One region of the Arthrobacter sp. Y3224055 genome, then DNA from elsewhere that is predicted to be linked to it. Evidence: riboswitches for the same ligand, from Rfam matches in the RefSeq annotation. Region 1 holds a riboswitch; the other holds the start of a gene.
The links. Region 1 has a riboswitch for S-adenosylmethionine ahead of AC5RTY_RS03035 (flavin reductase family protein). Riboswitches for the same ligand answer to the same signal wherever they lie in the genome.

Region 1 (5,376 bases):
TATTGGATCAGGAATACCTCAGCAACCACGGGCATACCCGCCTGGACGTGTTCTTCCCGGACAAGGCGGCCGAGGATTCGCTGCGCCTTCCGACAATTGTCTGGATCCACGGCGGGGCCTGGATCTCCGGCACCAAGAACGACGTCGCCAATTACCTGCGGATTCTCGCCTCCTACGGCTTCACCGCCGTGGGAGTGGACTATTCGCTGGCCCACGTGCGCCGCTACCCGGCGCCGGTGCGCCAGACGGCCGCCGCGCTGCGCTACCTGGAACACAACGCCGACCGGCTGCACATCGATACCGAGCGCATCGTGCTGGCCGGGGACTCTGCGGGCGCGCAAATTGCCGCACAACTGGCGCTGGTCATCGCCGATCCCGACTATGCCAAAAGGCTCGGCATTGCCTCGCCCATGAAGCCGGAGCGGCTGCGCGCGGTGCTGCTGCACTGCGGGGCGTACGACCTCTCGCTCGCCGGGGCGGACCAGGCCGGGAACCAGAACTACCTGCGCACGGTGCTGTGGTCCTACACCGGGGCCAAGGACTATCTGGAGCGTCCCTACGTCGCGCTGGCCTCCGTGGCCAAGCACGTGGGCGCCGGCTATCCGCCGGCTTTCGTGTCAGCGGGCAACACGGACCCGTTGCTGCCGCACTCGCTCGGGCTGGTCGAAGCGCTGCGGATCAAGGGCGCGGCCGTGGAGGAGTTCTTCCCCCACACGGAGGCCGGCCTAGGGCACCAGTTCCAGTTCAACCTGGAGTTGGAAGCGGCGTGGCAGGTGCTGGAGCGCAGCGTGGCGTTCCTCCGTCGCCACACCGGCTGATGCCACCCGAGTTGAATCGGCGCCCCGCTACGAGGGGTGTTCTTCGGTGTCTGCATCACCCGGGGCCGGCGCCGATGCCTCCCCCGGGCACCGCCGTCGTACGCTGGAAACCTGCCCAGCGAAGGGGGAACTATCAATGAACGACGCCGGCTCGCGCCTCATTTTCGGCTGCATGGGGTTGGGTGGGGGCTGGGGGAGCGGGCCGCTGGAAGCGGCCGATGTGGCGGCCGCGCACGCGGCCGTGGCGGCGGCGCTGGAGGCCGGGATCACGACCTTCGACCACGCCGACATCTACGCCCACGGCAAGGCCGAGGCCGCGTTCGGGCGGGTGCTGGCGGAAAGTCCCGAGCTGCGCGACTCGATCCGGCTGCAGGGCAAATGCGGCATCCGGCTGCCGGTCCCCGGCATGGTCGGGCACTACGACTCCTCGCGGGAAGCCATCCTGGCCCGCACCGACGAAAGCCTGCGCCGGCTGCACACCGATCACCTGGATACGCTGCTGATCCACCGGCCCGATCCGCTGACGCCGGCCGAGGAGATCGCCGCGGCGTTCAACGAGCTTCGGATGGCCGGGAAGGTACGCCGCCTTGGTGTCTCGAACATGTCCGGCGAACAGATGCGCTGGCTGCAGTCGGCGCTGGATGAACCGCTGGCGGTGAACCAGCTGGAAATGAGCCTGTACCGACGCGACTGGCTGGAGTCGGGGGTGCTGGTGAACCACCCGGAGGGACCGGGGATCAGCTTCCCGCACGGCACCTTGGAATACTGCGCCGCCCACGGGGTGGAGCTGCAGGCCTGGGGCGCGCTGGCCCAGGGCCGGTACAGCGGGCGTGCGGCAGCGGAGGCCGCGACACCGGATGCTTCCGCGCCCGCGGATGCCTCACCCCCGGCGGATCATGCAGCGGCAGCCCTGGTCACGGAACTTGCCCGGGACAAGGGGTGCCCGCCCGAGGCCGTGGTGCTGGGCTGGCTGCTGCGGCATCCGGCAGGCATCCGGCCGGTCGTCGGTACCAGCAGCCCGGACCGGATCCGGGCCTGTGCCGAGGCGGAAGCGGTTGGAGCATCGATGACCCGCGAGGAGTGGTACTCCCTGTGGGTGGCGGCCCGAGGCAGGCCGCTGCCTTAGCTGCCCCCGCCCGGCCCCGCCGGCTGCCGGCGGAAGCCGGGACCGTGGGTCCTAGACGAAGGCCGGCTGTTCCAACCGGCGGAACGCGGAATCGTGGAAGACCAGGGGCTCGTGGGTGCCGTCGTGCGTGGACAGTCCGTGCACCTGCAGCAGCACGACGTGGTGGTCCCCGGCCGGGACCTCCTGGTGCACCGAGCAGTCCAGCCAGAGCGCCGCGTCGTTGAGGAAAAGCGCGCCGTCGTCCGTGCCGTGCAGGCTCAGGCCGGCAAAGCGGTCACCGTTCCTGGACGCGATCTGGCGGCAGACGCCGTCGTGTCCGGTGCCGAGCACCGAGACGCCGATCCGGTTGGCCCGGCGGACCAGCGGCCAGGTCCGTGAGGTGTTTTGCACGGCGAACATCACCAGCGGCGGCTCGAGGGAGACGCCCACGGTGAACGAGGAGGCGACGATGCCCTGCGGCTCGCCGGCGACGGTCGCGCACAGCGCCGCGATGCCCGAGGGGAAGCGGCCGAAGGCGGAGCGCAACGTGTGGGGGGTCAGGTCATGGTGTAGCGACATGGCGTCCTTGGGGCTTGGGCGCATCCGCTGCGGCCGAGCTGCTGCGGGTGGATACGCGTACTTGCCTGCCGACATACCCGGCGGGCCGAATCATCACCTGGAGCACCCCGCTACGGTAGAGGGTTGCCGGCCAACCAGCCAGGGCTGTGAAGTTGGCGCTCTTGATTCGTCTCCACGCTAAGAGCGGGGAAGGGCCTGGGTCAAACGCCGGTAACAGTTCGTCAAATGCAGCGTTTTACTTCCGGGCGCCGCGAGGTGTCTGCTGCCCCGACGGGCGGCCGTGCGACGGCTGCTGCCCCGAAGGCTACTGTCCGACTGCTGGTCCCACGGCTACTGCGCGGCGGCGCCCGGGCGCACGGTCCGCTGCCGGAACGGATGCGCCGGGTAGACGCCCAGGATGCGGATTTCGGTGGTGAAGAAGTCCAGTTCCTCGAAGGCGTGGACCATGGCCGGATCGTCCGGGTGGCCTTCGACGTCCACCATGAACATGGTGGCGGCAAACTCGCCGCCCACCATGTAGCTCTCCAACCGGGTCATGTTGATGCCGTTGGTGGCGAAACCGCCCAGCGCCTTGTACAGCGCGGACGGCACGTTCCGCACGCGGAACACGAAGCTGGTTACGGCCGGACCGGGAAGTTCCTCGCGGGACGGGACCGGCCGGCGGTCGGCCAGCACCACGAACCGTGTGGTGTTCGTCGGATCGTCTTCGACCTTTTCCGCGAAAACCTCCAGACCGTAGAGTTCGGCGGCCATCGGCGGCGCCAGGGAGACCTTGGTCGGGTCGTTCCATTCGGCCACCTCCCGGGCCGAACCGGCGGTGTCGCCTGCGATGACCGGAGTGAGCCCGAGCCTGCGGATCAGCTTGCGGCACTGGCCCAAAGCATGGATGTGGCTGTGCACCTCCCGGGCCTGCTCCACGGTGGCCCCGCGTACGCCCAGCAGGCTGAAACGGATGGGCAGGAAGAATTCCTCCACGATCTGCAGGGTGGTCTTCGGCAGCAGGGCGTGGATGTCCGCCACCCGGCCGGCGATCGAGTTGTCGATGGGGATCATGGCCAGTTCCGCCTCGCCGCCGGTGACGGCAGCGAACGCATCCTCGAAGCTGGCACACGGCACCGCTTCCCAACCGGGGCGCACTTCCAGGCAAGCCATGTGGGAGTTCGAGCCGGGTTCACCTTGGTACGCAATCGCTGGAGCCATGGGCGAAATTATCCCACCGGGGCGGGCCGGCGCTTCATTCCGGGCAACCGGGCGGCGTCATATAACCGGGACCGGCCCGCCAACCGCTTAGTACAGATGCGATTCCTGGGTGATGCCGTAGGGCACGTCGTCGCTCAGCTCCACCGTAAACTGCCCGGGGCCGGTGCGAGTGACCAGGATGCCGCAATCGCCGTCGATGGCGGCGAGCTTTTGCAACTCTTCGACCGCAGCATTCAGGAGATCGTGCGCTTCGGAAGCCGTCTGTGCGGTCAACGACTTGGTAGCCAGGGAAGTGGCCATGGTTCTGCCTTTCGTGGCCGGAGGTTTCCGCGCAGGAGAAACGCGGGATGGAAGCTTCCGGCCGGAACGAGCCTGCCATGCGGAACGGTGCATGGAACTTTACATTCTGCCATCCCAGATGACATCAGATGAATTTCGCACCGGCGTGGCGTGCGCCACACCCGGCGCGGCGGTGTGGTGCTGGAAGCAGGTCAGGCGGGACCGCCGCGCGTGTTGGAAACCGGTCACGCGGGACCGCCGCGGATGCTGGAAGCGGTCGGGGGAGGGCGGGCCAGCCGGAAGTGAACCCGGTCCTAGAACGGGTTGAGCAGCCGGTGGACGAACTGCCGGGTGCGCTCCTCCCGCGGTTCGCGCAGCACCTGTTCGGGGTGTCCGCGTTCCACCACCACGCCGCCGTCCATGAACACCACTTCGCTGGCCACTTCACGGGCGAAGGCCAGCTCGTGGGTGACCAGGGCCATGGTCCAGCCCTCGTCAGCCAGTTCCTTGATCACGTGCAGCACGTCGCCCACCAGTTCAGGATCCAGTGCGGACGTGGGCTCGTCGAACAGCAGCAGCGAGGGTTTGAGCGCCAGCGCCCGGACAATGCCGACCCGCTGCTGCTGTCCGCCGGAGAGCTGATGCGGGTACTGGTCTTCCTTGCCGGAGAGCCCGACACGGTCCAGCAGCGACCTGGCCTCGCGCACCGCTTCGGCCTTGGACCGCTTCTGCACCTGGACCGGGCCCTCGATGATGTTCTGCAGCACGGTCATGTGCGGGAACAGGTTGTAGTGCTGGAACACCATGGCGCTGCGGTCGCGCAGGGCGGCGATCTGTTTTCGGTTCACCGGCGAACCGAAATTCACGGCCGGCCCGCCCGAAAAGGCGACCCGCCCGCCGTCGGGGATTTCCAAGCCGTTCAGGCAGCGCAGCACGGTGGTTTTGCCCGACCCGGAGGGTCCGATCAGGGCCAGTACCCCGCCCGTCTGGACGGAGAGGTCGATGGACTTGAGCACCTGGTTGCTGCCGAAGGACTTTCGCAGCCCCTCAACGGAGAGCACCGGCCCTGCGGCGGAGCCGGGCTGCGAAGCGGCGGCGGAGGGGGCGTCAGTGGGCGACATAGCGGTCCAGCCTCTTCTCCAGTCGGGACTGCCCGGCGGAGAGCACCAGGCAGAACACCCAGTAGACCGCCGCGGCCTCAATGTAGAGCAGCATGAACTCCTGGCTGAACGCCGCGATTTCCTGGGCGGCCCGGAACGCCTCAGTGACCAGGATCAGGGAAGCGAGGGAGGTGTCCTTGACCAGCGAGATGAAGGTATTGGACAGCGGCGGCACCGACACCCGCGCGGCCTGCGGCAGGATGATGCGGCGCAGGGTGGTGGTGCCGGCCATGCC
Region 2 (5,376 bases), on a different contig from region 1:
GTCCGAGACCGGCGGCAAACTGCTGCTGAACGGCCGCAAGTTCTACACCACCGGCACCATCTTCGCGGACTGGATCGATGTCACCGCCAAGCGCCCGGACGGCTCCGATGTCTCGGTGATCATTTCCACCAAGACGCCGGGCGTGGAAACCTTCGACGACTGGGACGGTTTCGGCCAGCGGCTCACCGGCAGCGGCACCACCGTGTTTACCGACGCGGTGGTGGACCCGGCCAACGTGTCCGCCTTCGCCGACCGCTTCCCGTACCAGACGGCGCTCTACCAGCACATCCTGCTGGTGACCCTGGCCGGCATCGCCCAGGCCGTCACCAGCGAAGCCGCAGAGAACGTGCGGGACCGCAAGCGGGTGTTCGGCCACGGAAACGCCCCGCTGGTCCGGCACGACGCGCAGGTCCTGCAAGTGGTCGGCGAAATCAGCGCCACATCCTATGCCGCGAAGGCAACCACCCTCGGCGTTGCCCGCAGCCTGGACCGCGTGTTCGCCTCGCGGCAGTCAGACGCCGACGCCGAGAAGGCGGCCAACATCGCCGTCGAACTGGAATCGGGCCGGGCGCAGATTGTGCTCAGCGCCTTGGTCCCGGACGCCGCAGGAGCCCTCTTCAACGCCCTCGGCGCCTCCTCCACCAGCACCGGCAAGGCACTGGACCGGCACTGGCGCAACGCCCGCACCGTGGCGACCCACAACCCGTTCATCTACAAGGCGCGGATCGTCGGTGACTGGGAAGTCAACGGCGCCGAGCCCCCGTACGTCTGGTCGATTGGCGAGGCCAATGCCGACGCCGCCCGTCAGCCACAGAGCGACGCCGCCATTCAGTCACACACCGAGGCCGCGCGTCAGCCACAGAGCGACGCCGCCCGTCCAGCCAGCCAAGCCACCCGCTCCGCGGCCCTCTAGGAAGAAGCCAAACCATGTCTGTATCCGTCAATAACCCAACCCTCGCCGCACCCAAGGCCGCCACGGCCGCCAATGCCGGTGCTCCGCGGCTCTCCGGCCGGCTGGGCGTCGCCAGCATCGTGCTCATCGTGCTGGCCGCCGCGTCGCCACTGGGCGTCATCGGCGGAACCGTCCCGCTGGCCATCGTCAGCGGCAACGGCGCTGGCCTTCCCTTCATCTACCTGTTGGCCATGGCCATCCTGCTGTTGTTTGCCGTCGGCTTCACCACAATGACACCGCACGTGCCAACGGCCGGCGCGTTCTTCAGCTACGTCGACAAAGGCCTCGGCCGCAGGGCGGGCTTGGGGGCGGCCTTCGTGGCCCTGCTCTCCTACCTCGCGCTGGAAGCCGGCGTCTACGGCCTGCTGGCGCCGGCCGTCGACGAAGTGGTGCGCGCCTACGGCGGGCCGGCACTGCCATGGTGGGCATGGGCCGCTGCCGCCCTGGCCGCCGTCGCCTGGCTGGGCCACCGCAACATCGAGCTCTCCGGCAAGGTGCTGGGGGTACTGCTGGTCGCCGAGGTGCTGATCGTGCTGGTTTTGGACGCTGCCGTAATTTTTGGCGGCGGCGGTCGCGAGGGCCTGTCCACCGGGTTCGTCACCCCGTCCACCGTGCTGTCCGGGGCGCCCGGCATCGCGCTGTTGTTCGCCATCCTGAGTTTCATTGGCTTCGAGGCCACCGCCGTGTTTCGCGACGAGGCACGGGACCCGGACAAGACGATCCCGCGCGCCACCTATGTAGCCCTCATCGTGGTGGGCGGCTTCTACGCGCTCTCCAGCTGGCTGCTGATCAGCGTGTGGGGCGACGAGGGCATCGTCCAAAAGGCCACGGACGCGCCCGGCACCTTGCTCTCGGAGACTACCGCGCTCTACCTCGGAACCGCGGGCAGCCACGTCATCCAGGTACTGCTGGCCAGCAGCCTGTTCGCCTGCATCCTGTCCCTGCACAACATCAGCTCACGCTATTTCTTCCAGATCGCCGGACAAGGCATTTTCCCCGCCAAGCTGGCCGGCACGCACACCCGGCACCACTCGCCACATCTGGCCTCGGCCGCTTCGACCGGAGTGGTGGCCCTGTTCCTGCTGGCCGCGGTGGTGGCCGGCTGGGACCCCATCGTGCAGTTCTACACCTGGTTTGCCGGTTTCGCCTCCCTGGGCGTGGTGGTGCTGATGACGGTCACCAGCATCGCGGTGCTGGTTTTCTTCCGCCGGCAGGGCGCACCGGCCCGCGACTGGAAGCGCTCGGTCGCCCCGGCTCTCGGACTCCTCGGGCTGCTGGCCATCCTGGGCCTGATCCTGCAGAACCTGCCCACCCTGGTCGGCAACAGTGTGCCGCTGGCGATCGCCGTCGTCGTCCTGATTCTTGTCTGCCTGGGGGCCGGAGCGGTGGCGGGATGGAAGCGTCCGCAGGCCAAAGCCGGCTCCGCCCCGGCGTAACGCGTCGTAATTCTTACCCCGCGTGACGCAGGACATTTCCCTCCGGGCGCCCGCGGGTGTCCAATGGAGGGGTACCCATCCAGAGCGGCCGAGAGACCTGGCTTGTTGACGCCGCAGCAACCCCCTCCCTGAGGAAGGTGCTACCGCCAGGACCGATGGAGAAGCTCGATCTCTCGTTGGTCTTCCGTTGGCAGCCGCATGCCCGACGGAGGGCCGGCGCGGGCTCTTCTCATCAGAAAAGGAGCCTGACATGACCGTAAACAACCCGCAGCCCAACCCCCGGCGCCAGATTCGTTTCAACGCCTTCGACATGAACTGCGTGGGCCACCAGTCGCCCGGACTGTGGCGCCACCCGCAGGACAAGTCCGCCAACTACAACACCATCGGCTACTGGACCCACCTGGCCAAGGTGCTGGAAAAGGGCCTGTTCGACGGCCTGTTCATCGCCGACGTGCTCGGCACCTACGACGTCTTCGGATCCTCCAACGAGACCACGCTGCGCGCCGGCACGCAGGTCCCGGTGAACGATCCGTTCATGCTGGTCTCGGCGATGGCCGCGGTGACCGAGAACCTCGGCTTCGGCGTCACCGCCGGCACCGCCTACGAGCACCCGTACCCGTTCGCCCGCCGCCTGGCCACGCTGGACCACCTGACCAACGGGCGGGTCGGCTGGAACGTGGTCACCGGTTACCTGCCCTCGGCGGCACGCAACATGGGCCAGGAAGACCAGTTGGAGCACGACGAGCGCTACAACCACGCGGACGAATACCTCGAGGTCATCTACAAGCTGCTCGAGGGCTCGTGGGAGGACGACGCCGTGGTCAAGGACGTCGAAACCGGCGTCTTCACCGACCCGGCGAAGGTCCACGAGATCCGGCACGAGGGCAAGTACTTCAAGGTTCCCGGCATCGCCATCACCGAGCCGAGCCCGCAGCGCACCCCGGTCATCTTCCAGGCCGGGGCCTCCAAGCGCGGCACCGAGTTCGCCGCCGAAAACGCCGAAGCAGTGTTCGTGACCTGCCCGACCAAGGAGATGCTGGCCGCATCCGTGAAGAAGATCCGCGACGCCGTGGAAGCGGCCGGGCGCCACCGCTACGACGTCCGCATCTACGCCATGCAGACCGTGGTGACCGGACCGGACACCGCCGCCGCGCAAGCCAAATTCGAGGACTACAAGTCCTACGCGGACATCAACGGGGCGCTGGCGCTGATCTCCGGCTGGATGGGCGTGGACCTGTCCACCTACGGCCCGGACGACGTGATCGGCGAAAACGTGAAGTCCAACGCCATCCAGTCCTCCGTGGAGACCTTCCAGAAGGCCTCCGGCGATAGCGGCAAGCCGTGGACCATCCGGCAGCTGGCCGAATGGGTCGGCGTCGGCGGTTTCGGCCCGATCACCGTCGGCTCCGGCGCGGAGGTGGCCGCCAAGCTCGTGGAGTGGGTCGACGAGACCGACGTGGACGGGTTCAACCTGGCCTACGCGATTACCCCGGGCACGTTCGAGGACATCGTGGAATTCGTCGTGCCGGAGCTGCAGAAGCTGGGCGCCTACCCCACGGAGTACGCGCCAGGGACCCTGCGCAACAAGCTCTTCGGCCGCGGCGACAAGCTGCCGGAAAACCACCGGGCCGCCGGCTTCCGCCTGCAGAACGCGCTCGCCCACCGAGCGTAGGCCACGGCAGAACCATCTGAACAACGACGGCGGTGCGCCTGGCCCACGGGGAGGCGCACCGCCGTCGTTCTCCGGTGCCTACATCTTCGCGTAGCGCGCCCGGGCGCCCATGTAGAGGCCGTAACAGATCAGGCCAACGGCGACGACGGCGAGTGCGGCCGGGCCGAAAGACTGGTCGCGCAGCGCCTTGAGCGCCCCGTCCAACCCCTTGACCTCCTGCGGGTCGTGCTGCACCGCGGCCACCGCCAGCAGCAGCCCCAGCACGAACAGTGCCAGCCCCTTGCCCGCATAACCCACGACGCCGGTCCACGTCACGGCGGTGCCGGTGCTGCCCCCGGGGAGCCGTTTGAGGTCGTCCAGGAACTTCTTCTTCAGGCCCTTGTACACGTAGAAAACGCCGGCGCCCATGATGACGGCGCCAATCAGGAACAGGACAACGGCACCGCCGGGCCACTGCATCAGCCTGGTGCTGGCGTCCTGGGAGCTCCGGCTGCTGTCGGCGCCGGAACCCAGCGCGAAGCTGCCGAACGACACCGCCACCACCGTGTACGCGAGGGCCAGTCCCACGGACTTCGCCCGGTAGCCCCACCTCTTCTTTGCCTCCCGGCCGCGGCCGCCGAACACCGCCTCGCTGATCTGCCACAAGGCCAGGGCGGCGGCGGCAAGCATGCCCGCCCAGAGCAGGAACATCCCGCCCGGAGTCTTCGCCAGGCTGGAGGCGGCCCCGGTCTGGTCCGCCTCGCCGCCTCCGCCGAAGGCGAGCCGGAGCGCGATAGCGCCGATCAGCACGTGCAGCAGGCCGCTGGCCACGTAACCGAACCGCGCCACCCGCTCGAACGCCTTGGAATTGGCGGCGACCTCGGTCTTGTCCTTGGCCCTGCCGGCCGCCCGCTTCGCTTCCCTGCCGGTGTCTGACATGGGTCTCCTCTCCAGAGCCGTCGCCCGTTCCGAAACCCGCCGGCGGCACCGAAGCCCGCCGTCGTTCCCCGTGAAACAACTGTGAAACCATCCTGCCACCGAAGTTGCCGCCGCGCACCGGGCGGGACTCGGGCGGGATGCGGTCCAGGGGGCGTCGGGTCAGGCTCGGGTGGGGCGGGGCACGGAGGCCGGGTGGGCACGTCGATCTCCGCAGAACCGTGAGCGGCGCGGGCGACGCTCGGGCGGGGCGAGGCACGGGCGGGGCGAGGCACGGAGGCCGGGTGGTACGTCGATCTGCGCAGAACCGTGACCGGCGCGGGCCGGGAGCAGTAGGCTCGTGCCCATGGACGCAACCGCCCTGCGCGCATTCTGCCTGTCCCTGCCCGGGGCGTTCGAGG

Region 2: linked by a shared signal. The riboswitch ahead of AC5RTY_RS10695 (LLM class flavin-dependent oxidoreductase) and the one ahead of AC5RTY_RS03035 (flavin reductase family protein) in region 1 are both predicted to bind S-adenosylmethionine.

Annotation. Positions count from the first base shown of each region.
Region 1 is NZ_JBNHGB010000001.1:626,296-631,671, reverse strand. It holds gene AC5RTY_RS03045 (alpha/beta hydrolase) at 1-818, shown strand, start outside; gene AC5RTY_RS03040 (aldo/keto reductase) at 955-1,944, shown strand; gene AC5RTY_RS03035 (flavin reductase family protein) at 1,996-2,502, opposite strand; SAM riboswitch class IV at 2,555-2,669, opposite strand; gene AC5RTY_RS03030 (prephenate dehydratase) at 2,833-3,702, opposite strand; gene AC5RTY_RS03025 (hypothetical protein) at 3,790-4,002, opposite strand; gene AC5RTY_RS03020 (amino acid ABC transporter ATP-binding protein) at 4,296-5,102, opposite strand; gene AC5RTY_RS03015 (amino acid ABC transporter permease) at 5,089-5,376, opposite strand, start outside.
Region 2 is NZ_JBNHGB010000004.1:22,722-28,097, forward strand. It holds gene AC5RTY_RS10685 (acyl-CoA dehydrogenase family protein) at 1-913, shown strand, start outside; gene AC5RTY_RS10690 (APC family permease) at 928-2,388, shown strand; SAM riboswitch class I at 2,461-2,550, shown strand; gene AC5RTY_RS10695 (LLM class flavin-dependent oxidoreductase) at 2,639-4,060, shown strand; gene AC5RTY_RS10700 (DUF1206 domain-containing protein) at 4,139-4,978, opposite strand; gene AC5RTY_RS10705 (MmcQ/YjbR family DNA-binding protein) at 5,322-5,376, shown strand, end outside.